2 regions of the Paenibacillus sp. RS8 genome follow, and region 1 is predicted to be linked to the other one. Evidence: a T-box and tRNA genes for the amino acid it is inferred to sense, from the RefSeq annotation. Region 1 holds a T-box; the other holds one or more tRNA genes.
What was found. A T-box is a leader RNA that pairs with one kind of tRNA and senses whether it is charged. The one in region 1 lies ahead of metG (methionine--tRNA ligase), so its partner is inferred to be a tRNA-Met.
Positions count from the first base shown of each region.

Region 2: it encodes a tRNA-Met, which carries the amino acid that the T-box ahead of metG (methionine--tRNA ligase) is inferred to sense. The anticodon was not compared.

Region 1 is NZ_CP168131.1:5,709,626-5,717,593, forward strand. Features, by position in the region: gene ACDZ28_RS26890 (ABC transporter ATP-binding protein) at 1-1,133, opposite strand, end outside; gene ACDZ28_RS26895 (ABC transporter ATP-binding protein) at 1,130-2,866, opposite strand; gene ACDZ28_RS26900 (LysR family transcriptional regulator) at 3,017-3,886, shown strand; gene metG (methionine--tRNA ligase) at 3,896-5,542, opposite strand; T-box leader at 5,587-5,848, opposite strand; gene ACDZ28_RS26910 (DUF4362 domain-containing protein) at 5,974-6,438, shown strand; gene htpG (molecular chaperone HtpG) at 6,500-7,968, opposite strand, start outside.
Region 2 is NZ_CP168131.1:6,761,858-6,769,825, reverse strand. Features, by position in the region: gene ACDZ28_RS31745 (IS256 family transposase) at 1-911, shown strand, start outside; gene ACDZ28_RS31740 (ABC transporter substrate-binding protein) at 1,395-2,882, shown strand; gene ACDZ28_RS31735 (hypothetical protein) at 2,995-3,159, shown strand; tRNA gene ACDZ28_RS31730 (tRNA-Met) at 3,242-3,318, shown strand; tRNA gene ACDZ28_RS31725 (tRNA-Ile) at 3,363-3,436, shown strand; gene ACDZ28_RS31720 (hypothetical protein) at 3,546-3,806, opposite strand; gene ACDZ28_RS31715 (hypothetical protein) at 3,848-4,036, opposite strand; gene ACDZ28_RS31710 (hypothetical protein) at 4,037-4,102, opposite strand; gene ACDZ28_RS31705 (GNAT family N-acetyltransferase) at 4,285-4,740, shown strand; gene ACDZ28_RS31700 (GNAT family N-acetyltransferase) at 4,816-5,292, shown strand; gene ACDZ28_RS31695 (restriction endonuclease) at 5,509-6,111, shown strand; gene ACDZ28_RS31690 (hypothetical protein) at 6,319-6,558, shown strand; gene ACDZ28_RS31685 (hypothetical protein) at 7,129-7,632, shown strand; gene ACDZ28_RS31680 (hypothetical protein) at 7,789-7,968, opposite strand, start outside.

The sequences.
Region 1 (7,968 bases):
CCCGCTCCGGTCTGCCCAACAATCGCAACTCGAGTCCCTGGCTTCACTTCCAAGCTGAAATCATTTATCAGAGGCCGTTCTGGATTATATGCAAAGAATACCTTCTCGAAGATAATAGTTCCTTGACTTGTATTCATGATTTTGGCATCCTTTAAATCAGCCGGTTCTGGAGTCAAATCAAGAATGGCGAAGATCCGCTGTGCAGAGGCAGTTGCCGATTGTAGCTGCGTAATTACACCTGTAATTTCATTGAAAGGTTTAGCGAACAAGTTGGAGAAAATCAAGAAACTAGACAGATCCCCTACCGTGAAATGACCCCGAATGACCATAACACTACCGATCATTGCAATGACTGAGAACGTAACATTATTGACCAGCCGTGTTGTCGGGTTGGACAAGGAACCATAGAATTGTGACTTCACACCGGTCTGATATAATGTCTCGTTTTGTTTTTCAAACTGTGTCATTGCACGTTCTTCATAATGATAAGCAGTGACCACTTTTTGTCCGCCTATCATTTCCTCCACATACCCATTGAGACCACCCAGAATCTTCGCTTGCTCTTTGAACATCTTCTGAGACCGCATCGTAATAAATCTTGCTACAAAAAAGGTAACAGGTGCTGACAGAAGAACTACCAAGGTCATCACAGGACTTATGTACAGCATTAGCACAATTGCCCCAACAATGGTGATGATCCCTGTAAGCAGTGTGGAGAAACCTTGCAGCAGTCCATCAGAAACGGCATCCATATCGTTAACAAACCGGCTGATACTGTCTCCCTGCGGGTGGTTGTCATGAAACTTTAAAGGCAAAACATTTAATTTATCAAAAAGCTCTCTCCGTAAGTCGTATACCGTTCGGTATGCAATTCGGTTCGTTAAATAAGTAAGAAGCCATCCAAAAAAGCTGCCGACAATATATACCGCTGCCAGAATCAAAAGCAATCTAAGTACAGCGTCAAAATCAACCTTTCCAGGTCCGATCATAAAATCAATGGCTTTACCAATAAGTAGTGGTCCGATTAAACTGGCGATCACACTGAGTAATGCGCATATAACCGCCCCTATAGCTATTTTTCTATAATGTCCTGTATATACAATTAGTCTTTTCCAAATGTTGTTTTTGTTCATTGGCCCGACTCCTCACTCGATAGCTGGGACAGGCAGATTTCTTTATACTCTTCACAACCACGCATCAGCTCCTCATGGGTTCCGACACCGGCAATCCGCCCTTCCTCAAATACCATAATTTTATCTGCTTGCCTTACAGTGCTTACCCTCTGCGAGACAACGAGTACGGTCATTTCCTGACTGCTATTTTTGAGCGCCTTACGAAGTGCCGCATCAGTAGCAAAATCCAGCGCGCTGGAGGAGTCATCCAGAATAAGAATCGACGGCTTACCTACCACTGCACGAGCTATGGTCAAACGCTGCTTCTGTCCCCCGGATAAATTAAGTCCACCACGGGATACCTGCGTATTCAACTCTTCCGGCAATTTACGAATAAACTCTTCTGCTTGAGCAACAGAGGCAGCTTGCATGATTTCTTCCTCGGTGGCGTCTTCCTTCCCCCAACGAATATTCTCAGCGATTGTTCCTGTGAACAGCACTGCTTTTTGCGGGACAATCCCTATTTTCTCACGAAGCTGATGCAGCTTATAATCTCTGACATTCACTCCATCCACTTTAACTTCACCTTGCACCGCATCATAAAAACGTGGAATCAGGTTCACAAAAGTAGATTTACCAGAGCCCGTACTGCCAATCAGCCCTACAGTCTCTCCGCGGTTAATGACTACCGATATATCCTCTAATGCCAACTCACCAGTTGTATTATAACCAAACGATACACGTTCGAATGAAATAGCAGGAGCGGTATGATTTGGTTCAGCCATCATAACATTTCCTTCCTCGGACACGGATGCTTTGATACTCAGCACTTCATTCACGCGATTGGCAGAGGATGAGGCTTTTGTAAAAATAATAACCAGGTTAGAGACCACTATAAGTGCCAGCAAGATTTGAGTGACATAATTGATGAAGGCAATGATCTCACCCTGTGACAACCGGCCCCCGTCAATATGAATTCCACCTACCCATAAAATAGCTATGATCGCCGCGTTTACTACAAGTGTCGTCATCGGTCCAAGTAAAGCGGAAATCCGCGAGACTCTGATCGCTGTAGTGGTTAAATCCTCAGACGAGGCATCAAAACGTTCTTTTTCCGTACGTCTCTTGGCAAAAGCACGAATGACCCGAATTCCTGACAAATTCTCACTAAGTACGAGTGCAAGTGCATCCAGCTTCTGTTGATACAATCGATACAAAGGAGCGCTTCGAGTGATAATGAAATATAAAATAATCCCAAAAATCGGCGTTGCCGCTATTAGGATCAGCGATAACCTAAAATCCAAGATCATCGACATTATGATAGCTCCGATGCAGATAAACGGCGCACGAATAACCAGGCGAATCAGCATGGCAACAGCAATCTGCAGCTGGTTTACATCATTAGTAATCCGGTTAATCAGCGTAGGCGTACCGAACGTATCCAGCTCAGCGTACGATAAGGATGTAATATGATTGAACATTTTATTACGAAGCGTCGTGCCGAATCCCTGAGATGCTCGTGCCGCATAGTATTGACATACCATAGAGCAGCCGAAGCCAAGTAGAGACATCAGCACCATCAAGCCACCCATGCGGTATACATAAGCACTGTCATGATTTCCTACCCCATTATTGATGATTAATGCGACAATGGTTGGCAGAATCAGCTCCAGAATCGCTTCCATCAGCTTAAAGATTGGACCGATGATGGCTTCTTTTTTGTACGGTTTTAAATAAACTGCAATTTTGAACAACGTCATCCACACCCAACATAAGAAGTATTTAAGCATTTGAAATATGTATAATAACAGTTATGATTATGGCATATCTACTCACATATTAATAATATTTGATTCGTATCGCTCCCATACGATAAACATATCTCAATTTCGGAGGATTCTTTTATGGATATTAGACAACTTAAATATTTTATGGCTATCGCTGAGGAAGGGCAGATTACTTCCGCGGCCAGAAAGCTGCAAATGGCCCAGCCTCCGCTCAGTCAGCAGCTTAAGCTGCTTGAGGAAGAACTAGGCGTCAAGCTTGTAGATCGAGGTCCGCGCAGTGTGCAGCTTACCGAAGCAGGAGCCATTTTGCGTGACCGGGCTCAACAAATTCTGGAGCTGGCAGATTCCACTGCCCGAGAGCTCAATGATTTTGTCAAAGGCTTAAAAGGAACGCTCGCCATTGGTACGGTGTCTTCCTCAGGAGCGACACTGCTCCAAGATCGACTTTGTGAGTTCCACAAAACGTATAAAGGCGTTAAATTTGAAATCCATGAAGGGAATACCTTCAGAATCATCGACCTTTTGAACAAGGGTATTGTCGAGATTGGCATTGTCCGGACACCCTTTAATGCTACAAATTTAGAATGTCTTTACACACAGGCTGAGCCTATGATGACCGTAATGACTCCAGAGTATGACTGGAAAACAGATGAAAACTTCGTTGAGATCGGTGAGTTAAAAGATAAGCCGCTCATTATCTACCGCCGTTTTGAGCAGCTTATCCGGGAAACCTGTCTTGAGAACGGCTTTGATCCGCTAATTTTCTGCATGAATGATGATGCACGAACAACACTGCTCTGGGCAAACGCTGGTCTTGGCATTGGAATCATCCCCAAATCCGCTTTCGAATTAACGAGTAATCGTAATTTGATCTATAAAGAAATCAGTAGTGAATCGCTTCGCACACGGGTCGCCGCCGTCTGGATCAAGGATAAATACTTATCATCATTGGCATCTAAGTTTATTGAGAGCTTCAAGAATGCTTAAGAATCTTCGCTATTTATTCACTTGTTGTTGAATGAGTCTTTCCTCTTCTTCTTTAATACGACTAATATCAATTCGTTCAAACAACAATTGTAAATCAGTTATCTGTTGATACGGGGGAACTGCGCAGGGCTGCCAATTCGGTTGTTCAAGCGATAAGAACCCCCTGATCTTCTCACAAGAAAAGGGTAGAAACGGATGCAGCAAATTCGCCAAATTAGCGATAATCTGCACGCAAGTAAATATTGTAGAATCACAGGCTTCCCGATCCTCTTTTACCTGAATCCAAGGCTTTTGCCGATCAAAATACTGATTTGCCTTACGCACATAAGAGAAAATATACTCCAGCGCATCCTTTAAATCTCCCGCTTCAATTAGGCGTCCTGACTCCAGATACAAGAGGTCAATGTTGTCACTCCACCCCTTATCTAATCCTCCATTCGGCACTTTCCCTTCATAAAAATTATCCACAAAAGCCAATGAACGATTCACAAAGTTACCAAATGCTCCAAGCAGCTCACCATTATGACTATAAATAAACTCTCTCCAGGAAAAATCCGTATCCCGCTTCTCAGGCCCGTTGGCAATTAAAAAATAACGAATAGAGTCAGGATGATACCGTTCTAGAATATCAGGTACCCAGACCGCCCAATTACGGCTAGTGGAGAACTTCTGCCCTTCAAGGGTTAAATATTCGCTAGATATAATCCGGTCCGGTAAATGTAACTCTTTTGCTCCTAATAAGACGGCTGGCCATATCAAGGTATGAAAAGGAATATTGTCTTTACCATGTACATAATAAGCGGTAATATCCTCATTTTTCTCTGACCAAAATTCCTCCCAGCTCCCCCCAGATTGTATGGCCCACTGCTTGCTGGCTGATAAATAACCACTTACCGCCTCAATCCAGACATAAATCTTCTTATCTTCAAATCCAGCTACAGGAACATCTACACCCCAAGATAAGTCTCTGGTTACTGCCCGATCCTGAAGCTCCTCCTTTAAATATCGTTTGGTCAGTTTTATTGCATTTTCTCTCCAGTGTACTGCTTCGTCTACATAATCAGTTAATTCAGATTGAAATTTAGATAAGCTAAGATAAAAATGTTCTGTCGGCCGTTCTGTCGGTGTATTCCCACATAATTTACAGACTCTGTCCAATAAATCGGCAGGGTCTAGAATCGTAGAACAATAATCGCATTGATCTCCACGCGCCCGCTGTCCACATACCGGACAAGTGCCTTCCACATATCTGTCTGGCAAAAATCGCTGGTCTACCTCGCAGTAACATTGCGCAATGGTTTTTTTATATAAATGACCATTCTCTAGCAGCTTCGCAAACAACTCTTGCACGACCTTATGATGCTGCTGTTGATCCGTTCGAGTATATAGATCATAACTAAATCCCAGCTCTTCAAAACACTTCAGAAACTCTTCGTGGTATCGACTTGCAAAAGCTTCGGGTGTGATCCCTTCATTAGCAGCCTGAACCGCTACAGGTGTGCCATGACAATCGCTGCCTGACACATATAAAACGTTATCCCCCTTGCTGCGAAAATAGCGTGCCAGCACATCCCCAGGCAACACACTTGATAATCTTCCAAGATGTAAAGATCCATTCGCATACGGCCAAGCTCCGCCTATAAACACATTACTCATTAACCTTCTCCTCCTTTTTTTAGACAACAAAAAAACTCCCATCCACAAAGGACGAGAGTTCTACTCACGTGTTACCACCTAATTTTATAAATGCCTCATGACATTTACCTCTTCAGGTACGACGTTAATAAACGTTTATACCCTAGCACTATAACGGATGCAGGTTCCGGCGCAGCCTACAACCCAAAAGGTTTCGATGCGCAGCTCTGAGACCATATTCCCAAGGTTTTTCTTTACTCCTTTTCAGCGAACGGAGCTCTCTGTAGAAAGAATTGCCGTGGTACTCTTTCTCTTCTTTGCTTTTACATATTCAAGTTACAGGAAATAATACTCAATCTGTTGTTTATTGTCAATGCGAAACATCAAGCTCACTGTAACTTTTCCAGTTAATTTCCGTCTTTTATATAAATAAGTTACAAGGAGGTCCCTCAGTGAAAAAAGTAAATTTACTTGTACTCTCTGTTCTTTTACTAGCAGGAGTATGGGGTTGTTCCGATAATAAAGTTAATTCTGTTCCCAAAAGTGAACCCTATACTTCCAAAGAAGCCATCAGTAGGGGAGATATTGTTTCATTTAAAAAAGTGTACAACCTAGATAAATTCGAGCAATTTATAACTAATCTCTCCAGGAAAAAAGCAGACAATATACGCGTTACAAGTTACACAGATGAGGGTGATCCCATATTTAAGGATTTGAAGTTTGATGGCAGTATAATTAATTATAGCTATGATACTTCTAATGATGCATTCGGTGGGAGCAACACAGGTGTCAGAACCGATACCTGCTCCGAAGTGACGAGTAAAAAAAGCACACAAGGTGAAATTATCTATTCGATCAGCGGTTGTACAAATAATGACTCTGAAATTGATTACTACCTTTTTCGCACAACAAAATGAAATACTGAAATAAAAAAGACCACCCAATCATAATACAATTGGATGGTCTCTGTACTTCATATTATTTCATGATTTTGCAAATATCATTGGTGAATTGAACAGGATCACTAACCTGTAGACCTTCAATCAACAGGGCTTGGTTGTACAGCAGGTTCGTGTATAAACCGAGCTTTTCTTTGTCGTTCTCTGCTGCCGCCTTCAAGGACTGGAATACTTCGTGATGGATGTTGATTTCGAGTACCTTGTCCGCTTGAACCTCTTGGCCATTCGGCATCGATTTCAAGATTTTTTCCATCTCGATGGTCAGTTCGCCTTCAGCAGAGAGACATACCGGATGAGTCTTCAAACGTTTGGAAGCTTTAACATTTTTCACTTTGCCGGACAGGATGTCCTTCATCGCTTCAAAAAGCTCCTTGTTTTCGTTCTCTTCCGCTTCCGTTGGCTTGTCCGCTTCGTCAGCTTCAATACCAAGATCTCCGCTGGATACAGACTTAAATTCTTTTTCCTTATAAGACATGATCATCTTGATTGCAAATTCATCAATATCATCAGTGAAGTAGAGAATTTCATATCCTTTATCCGAAACAAGCTCAGTTTGCGGGAGTTTTTCGATTCTGTCGATCGACTCTCCGGAAGCATAGTAGATGTACTTCTGATCTTCTGGCATTCTAGACACGTATTCGTCCAGCGTTACCAGCTTTTTCTCCTTGGAGGAGTAGAACATCAGCAGATCTTGAAGAGTATCTTTGTGCATACCATAATCGTTGTACACACCAAACTTAAGCTGTCTGCCAAAAGCATTATAGAACTGCTCGTACTTCTCTCTTTCATCCTTCAGCAAGCTTTGCAGTTGGCTCTTCACTTTGTTCTTAATGTTCTTAGCAATCAGAGTCAGCTGACGGTCATGCTGGAGCATCTCTCTGGAGATGTTCAAGGAAAGATCCTCTGAATCCACCATACCTTTTACAAAGCTGAAGTAATCAGGCAAGAGATCCGCACATTTGTTCATGATCAACACACCGTTGGAATACAGCTCAAGACCTTTTTCATATTCCTTTGTGTAATAGTCAAACGGTGTAATTTCTGGGATGAACAAAATCGCATTGTACACTACAGCACCATCGGCACTGATATGAATATGTTTAAGCGGCTTGTCGAAGCCGTAACGCTTCTCTGCATAGAAGTTATCGTAATCTTCCGTAGTCAGCTCGCTTTTGTTCTTACGCCAGATTGGCACCATGCTGTTCACGGTTTGTTCTTGAATAACTTCTTCGAACTCGTTCTCCGTACCTTCTTTTGGCTTTGACTCCTTCACGTCCATTTTGATTGGGAAACGGATGAAGTCGGAGTATTTTTTAATGATGGATTTCAGGCGGTATTCTTCCAAATATTCATCATATTGATCTTCTTCAGTATTGTCTTTAATTTTCAAAATTACATCAGTACCCACAGAATCCTTCTCGACAGACTCGATAGTATAGCCGTCAGCGCCCTTAGACTCCCATTTAAAGGCTTCCTCGCTGCCTAGAG
Region 2 (7,968 bases), 1.1 Mb from region 1:
TAGAGGAGGCTGTCATCCAGATGTACAAAAGTGGTATGGGAACGCGAGATGTGGCCCGGTTCATTGAAAGTATGTTCGGCAGCCACTATTCACCCACGACCGTTAGCAACATTACAGCTACGGTACTTGACGACATTCATCAGTGGCAGAAGCGCCCGTTAAACAAACGCTACTCCGTTATCTACCTGGATGGCCTATATGTGAAACTCAAGCGCAGCACCGTTAGCGGAGAAGTCGTTTATTTCGCCATGGGGATCGACGAAGACGGTCACCGCCAGATCCTTGGCTTTTACGTAGGCGGCCAGGAGAGCGCAAACGGCTGGCGCGAGGTGCTCAAAGACCTCTACGACCGTGGTGTCCAGGAAGTCTTGCTGGGCGTGTTTGATGGGCTTCCGGGACTCGATGCAGCGTTCCGTGAAACTTATCCGAAGGCGGATGTGCAGCATTGTATCGTCCACAAAGTGCGTTCGACCTTCCCGAAAATTCGGATTCAGCACAAAACGGAAGTCATTGAAGATCTGAAGACGATCTACACGGCTGCAGACCACGATCTGGCTCGGGCTGCGTTTGACACGGTGAAGGCCAAATGGGGCAAGCTCTACCCGAAAGAAATGCGGTCTTGGGAAGAACAGTTGCCAACGCTGCTGACCTTTTACAAGTATCCTGCGCTCATAAAGGAAGCCATCTACACGTCCAATCCAATTGAACGAATGAACAAGGAAATCCGAAAGCGTCTGAAACCCATGAATAGCCTCACGAATATGGATGCAGCAGAGAAAATTGTTTACCTCGACGTGATGGACTACAACGAACGCTTTAGCGAACGGGTCATTCGCGGTTTCGGCGATCTAGAAGTAAAGAAGAAACTAAATGAGATGTTTGAAGCACGATATCCACCGCAGGCAGAGTAAAACAAGTAGCTCGAATTCCCTTTTCCCTTGGGGCGGGGCCCCCGCCCCAAGGAACATCTGCACTAACTAACGAACACCCGAGAAGTTACCTTCTACTCTCTTACACAAACTTCTTGACGCTGCCGGAATTGGCACTATAGTTGCACTTTATGCAATTATAATCAGCTAGTTATTCGCCGGAAGCTCTTAGTAACGTGTTTTAACTGCATAGAGTGCACTTAAAAGTAGAAACAGAACATAATCACCACTAATAGATGCAGAAAGTGCAACTATCCAGTCGCAGAGGATGGAATTTTGCCGGTAACTGCACCTTTTGAAACCTCCTAGTAACATTTTTATAGGAATAATATGAAGAAATCGTAGTATAACTTTAAACGACCTGTAACTTCCCCTCCGGATTAAAGCTTTATACTGTTACTAGCATTATGGATTATTTATCCATAAGTTGTAGAAGGATCAAGTATTTTATAGGAGGATACAATAATGAATCATATAAACAACAATAAGCGACTGTGGCGCCGCTGGTTAAGCCTTGGAGTATGCGCTGCGCTGTTACTACCATTAATATCAGATGGGTGGAATACAGCTTGGGCTGAGCCTTCTAAGGCTTCAACGGAGCAGCGTGTATTGCGTATTGGGAGTCTATGGTCTGGGGAGGACGATTCTTTTTTTCGTCAACAGTTTACGGATATGTATGAATTGCAGCATCCAGAGATCAAGTTGGAGATTATTCCGGCTATAGATACGAATGAGCTTCGGTACATTAACACCTCCACAGACGCAAGCTCTGATAATTTAGAAAATATCCGAGCGATTATGGGCGGGGATAAGCCTGTTGATGTGATTGTCGGTGATAGCGCATTAGTGAAGAGTTTGGTAGATCATAATCTTGTCCAATCGCTGGAGCCGCTTATAGCGCGTGATCAGTATGATTTAAGCAATATGGCGCCTACAACGCTGAATGGAGTTCGTGAGCTAGGAAGAGGAAGTCTTTTTGCGTTGGCGCCGACCTTCTCATCTAGTGCGCTTTTTTATAATAAGGGAATCTTTGATGCTGCTGGTGTCGGCTACCCAACGGACAAGATGACTTGGAATGAACTGTTTGCGCTGGCAGATAAGGTGACGAAGAGATCAACAAATAAAGAAACACAGATATATGGGTTCTCGATGAACCGTTACTTAAGTGATCCATTCTGGGATATGCAGAGCTATGTCGCACCGCTAGAACTTACAATGTACGATAATAAAGGTCAGCATATGACTGTAAATACTACACAATGGCATCAGGCTTGGGCTACTTACAGTCAGTTGGTTAAAAAGCAAATTGTACCTGGGTTAAATGGGTTGGATTTTGCAGGAACAGAAGGAGATACCTATAGTCCAATCCAAGGGGATTTATTCCTCGCAGGAAAAGCGGCAATGGTCGTTGGGGAATACGGCTATCTCAATGATCTGGCAGTAGTGGAGCGTAATGCTGCTAAGATCAAGAATTACCATCCTTTCAAATGGGGGGTTGTTACTGTACCCACTTATCAAGAGAAGCCTGGTGTTGCCATTGGAACATGGCTTGGGAATATGATGGCTATAAGTTCTACGGCTACTAATAAAGAAGATGCTTGGGATTTGATTAAATTCGTCAACAGTAATGAGGTTGCCAAAATTAAAGCCCATAACAAGAGTGAACTGACTTCCCGCAAGGATTATATTACCGCTCAGACCCCTTCTGTAAACTTGGAAGCTTTTTATACGCTCCGACCATTACCTGCAACGGATCCTTTATTGATTAGTTTACAGATGCAGAAGCCTGGGATTAGCCGAATAAGCGATGTTGGGCGGCAATTATTCATTGATGTCTATCAGGGTAAGAAAACCGTCGAGAATGCACTCAAAGCTTGGGAGAAGCAAGGGAATACCATGCTGGATACACTTGAAAAAGATCCCACGGTCTATTTCGACTCGATCGGTGAATGACTCTGGAATATGCCCTAAGCCACCAGTTTTCTGGTGGCTTATTTTGTGGAACTTGGGCATGATAAGTTCAGAGCGGTGTATCATAAATTTGCGAAAAGGAGAAGAGGGCATCATGAATTGGATATACTTCGCGAAACTGTTCAGGACCAGATTTCAAGCAGGTTGTTTGGCTAAAAGATTGGAGCAAGACGGCTGGATATACGGTTATCATGACCCGCGTTTTGTAGAAATTTATCGATCCCGTAAGGGAAGGTACGGGGTTAGATTTCTGCCTTAAGAACTTTTATAAATTCTTCCTTGACGTAGACCCAATTTGTAATGTATATTATTTATTGTCGCTGTTTGAATATTTTTTCTGACGCGGGGTGGAGCAGCCCGGTAGCTCGTCGGGCTCATAACCCGAAGGCCGCAGGTTCAAATCCTGCCCCCGCAACCAATTTATTTACAACAGCAATTGTACATTCGGATATTTTTAGATCCGGGCCCTTAGCTCAGTTGGTTAGAGCGGTCGGCTCATAACCGATTGGTCGGGGGTTCGAGTCCCTCAGGGCCCACTTAGAGAAAACCCTTACTTTGTAAGGGTTTTTTGCTGTCTATAGGCTTTGTGATATTAAGAAAATAGAATAGATAAAGACCGGAATTTTGAGCTTGCTAACGGATTTGCTAACGGGAATTATTTTTCTGCAGTTTCGAGCTGTTTTTCAGCGTATTATTCAGTTCTGCTTCAATTTTGTCAATGGCCTCTTCCTGCATGATTGGGAGTAGGTGTGAGTATCGTTCGTTGAACATCGCTGGAGTCATACCCAGTCGTTCAGCAGCTACCTTTGGATTTATTCCGATCGCCAATAAGAATGATGCATGTGTATGTCGCTGCTCGTGGAATCTAATTTTTTTGACACTTGCTTTACGAACAAGTATGAACATACCTTCAGTAATTCGTTTTGGCTTTATATAACCTCCGCCAGCTAGCAACATACTAATTCATTATCCTCATATGAGTCTCCATATTCTTTTTTATAAGCCTCGATTTGCTGGTAGCGTTCCTTAAGGTCATCAATAATATTCTGAAAAAGTTTTACCCGTCGTATGGAATCATTCGTTTTCGGACGTTGAATGACTAAACCATCACGTGTCCAGTTGGCCGTCTGAATCACCTAGAGTTCTTTCTTTTCGAAGTCGATATCACCCCAGCCAATTCCAAGGATCTCACCATGTCTCATTCCAGTATAAATTGCCAATGAAAACACAATAGACTGGCGGGCGCCTCATCAAGCTAACGGGCAGTATAGTTTAACTTAAACTAAACTTTCCGTTTCCCGCAGTTAACATAAGGTGTAATCTGAAAGCACCTTTTTTTGAAGATGATACTCATCAAGAACCGTATTTATGAAGGAGTGACTTAATGCAAGCTATTAAATCTATAATAGATTGTCCAGAGCGTCATATAGAGTTTGTTGAATATGTTAAAGAAAAATGGCCAAACGTACAGAAGGTGGTACTCCCTAAAATTGACGAGAGTTTATCGGCTGAAGATGGTTTGCCATTAACATTTCTGCTATTAAAAAACGACAAAATAATTGGATTTTATCAATTGATTGAACAGGAATATATAATTCGAAAAGATTTATCGCCATGGATTGCTCCTTTGTTCATTGACGAGAATGAGCGAGGGCAAGGTTTAGGTTCAGTATTGTTGGAGCATGCCAGAAAAATGGTGGGGCAATTCGGATATACGAAGGTTTATATAACGACTGACCATATTCATTACTATGAGAAATATGGATTCAGAGAAATCGGTTTGGATAATTTCGAATGGGGACGACCCACCAAAATCTATGAGCACGATACTATAAAGTAATTTATCGCAACATGTTTTTTTGGGACTTAACTAACGGGAAACGATAGTTGAATCTACAGAGGGATGGTATCAAACATGGACTATGAAATCAAAATAGCGACCTTGGAACATAAAGAAATACTCAGCAACCTGTTACAATTCTATATTTATGATTTCTCAGAATTTATGGAGTTGCAGTTTGAGGCAAACGGTAAATATGGTAATTATCCAATTGATGAATATTGGTCTAAAGACCCCAATTATCCATATTTAATCAGTCTCAATGGGGAAATTATTGGATTTGTCTTAGTCAAATTAAAAAATCGGGAAGAAGATGACGCATATTTTTCTATTGCTGAATTTTTTATTGCGAAGAAGTATCGTAGGCTGGGATTAGGGAGATTGGTTGCTAAAGATATATTTGATATGCACCAGGGAAAATGGGAAGTTTACCAAATAGATAACAACAAGCCCGCTCAACTCTTTTGGAAAAAGGCAATAGAAGAGTATACAGGAGGTAAATTTACTGAACGAATTGAAGTAGGAAGAAGAACACAAGTATTCATTAGTTAATGATATTCAGGACTAGCAAGGGCTTACGCTAACGGGAAACGTGAGTCCAAAAACCAACAGTAGTCTAGGACTTTTTCTTACCAGTAATATATACATAATGTTCCAAATAATTTATATTAAGGTTATAGGGTTTGGGAGTAATGGCATTGCAATTTGGAAGAACCTCGCCGACATTGGCGAGGTTCTTATATTAATGGGGGTTGCTGGTTGATAAAAATGATAATTTTGTTGGTTATTCTTGTTATCGTTACTGCTGTTTTTGTATTCAAAGTTTTATCAAGAAAGAAGAGTTACCCTACCCAAAGTATAGTAATTGATCCACTTAAGATTACGATCCAGGACATAGACCGAATGGAAGACGGAACTGGCTTTGTAGAATATCTGTATCGTTTATTTTTGGCCATGGGTTATAGTGATGCATATAAAACGAAAGGAGGCAGAAATTTTGGATCTGACTTAGTGTTTACAGACGGGGAGGGGGTTCGAAATGTCGTTCAGGCAAAGCGTTATTCCTATCCAGTAGGGTTAGGAGCTGTTCAAGAGATCTATAGTTCCATGAGATATTACAGGGCAAAAAAGTCCATGGTAATATCCTCAAATCAATATACCTCAGCGTGTGAAGAACTTGCTAGTTATAACGCCGTAAGATTACATAGTAGAAGTGACCTTATAGAAATTATAAACTTTTTCAAGTCAGGGCAGATTGATAAAGCAAAGGATATCCTTGAGTCAGAGCCCAGGATTATACTGGATTCATGGGATAATAAAGTAATTAAGAAGGACTTCAAAGTTGAAAAACGATGGGTTGCGAAGAAATAGATAGTTCGTAGAACAAGGAGCTTTTATACTGATGAACAATGAAGATTTTCAATACAGAAATACATACTTTTTCGTAGGGAATCAAACGATTCTATGGATCACCATACTTGGCTTTGTGGTGTTAGGATTTGTATTGTTTTATTTGATTAAGAAATACATAAAGCAGAGAAAATGAGGCCAGGTATTCTAATACATAGGAGTGCTGTAATGAAGAAAATCTTCAAAGAATTTGGTGTCCATTTTTGTGCGGCAACAATTCTTCTAGGCATTTCATTATTGTTCAATGATTATGATGTTGAGGAACAACAATCTTTGTTGGTTGTAATGATGTGTGGAGCCCTCATATCTATTGGTGGATATAACTATTTGAAAAACAGAAAAGGTGTTGTTGTGATGATCGTAGGAGTTATTGTATTAGGATTAGCGCTTTGTAACTTATCTTTTTAGAAGTGATCATGTTGAGATTGTAGTTGTGCTTAAAAGCCCATAAAGAAACCAGGACAAACTCAATGGTCACATTGGTCACGAATTTGGTCACAAACTCATTTTAATTAAGTTTAATCAATATTAGATAATCCCAATAATAACAAGAATTCCTGAATAGAGTTTAAGGTATTTACCCCTTTCCTCTATATCAGTTTTTTAGAGCGGTCGGGTCATAACCGATTGGTCGGGGGTTCGAGTCCCTCGGGGCCCACTGTAAGGGTTTTTTGCTGTCTATAGGCACATAGATTCAAAGGGAAGAGAACTAGGAAGGCCCGAAATTCGAGTTTGCTAACGGATTTACTGATGCAAGATTTATCGTCATGCGCTTACCGCAGGGATAGTTTAAATCTTTTGAATGCACTAAAGAGCAGAGGGATTTATTAAATCATAAATAGAAATCTGACATTCAATTGAAGAAAGTGCTATAATTATTAAATCAGTGTGTAGAGATATTGGTCTTTTTATTGGGCCAAAAATATATGTCTCATGATACGTCTGCCATCTGAAATATGATTCACGGAGATGACAAACATGCATGGAGACACAAGACTGCCCAGAAACGGAAAAGAAGGTATATTATTTTTACTCATTATTTCAATCATTTCAGTAAACACTATTGCCCCTATTATTGTGGGATTGGAACGTGGCTTCAGTAAGGAAGTGTATATAGATACACTAAAGGTTATTCCGTTTATGTGGATGATCGTAGTTTTATCCGTAAGATTAGTTGCAGGGCCGATTGTTGGGAAAGTGATGCCGAAATTCATGGGACAAACCGATGGATTTAATGCTAGGGTGCTGTTGAATACTTTTTTGAATGTTACAGTGTTATCTATTTTACTATCGATTATCGGCACGTGGGTGGGGACGAAGCAAATAAGCCTAGAGCCACTTAAAAACTTTCTTCACATCTGGCCAAGAAACTTTGGTATAGCGTTTTGGATTGAACTATTGGTGGCGCAGCCGATCGCAAGATTTGCGATGAAAACATTACATGCTAGACAGGATCGTAAAACGGAAAATGTAAATGCGTAACTAGCTAGAATGTTGTAGAGTAGACGAATAACAAATTCAAGGAGCGTCCATGGTGGGCGTTCCTTTTTTGATTCCCTATGTTATAGCAACATTGAACAAGTAAAAGAGCCATCATAGGATTAACCTACAACGGCTCTTTTACACTATGTACTCTCTCTAAAAACAATTCTTCAAAAAAGCTTTGTAAATTTTTTCGTCTATCTCTATTAAACTCTTCTTTCCATCCTTGAACTGAACTGCAATGATATGAACTCCTTTGCTCTTAGCTGAAAGGCCAGCAAGCAAACCAACCGGTCCGAGTAGAAATCCGCCCACTAATCCTCTTCCTACAGCACT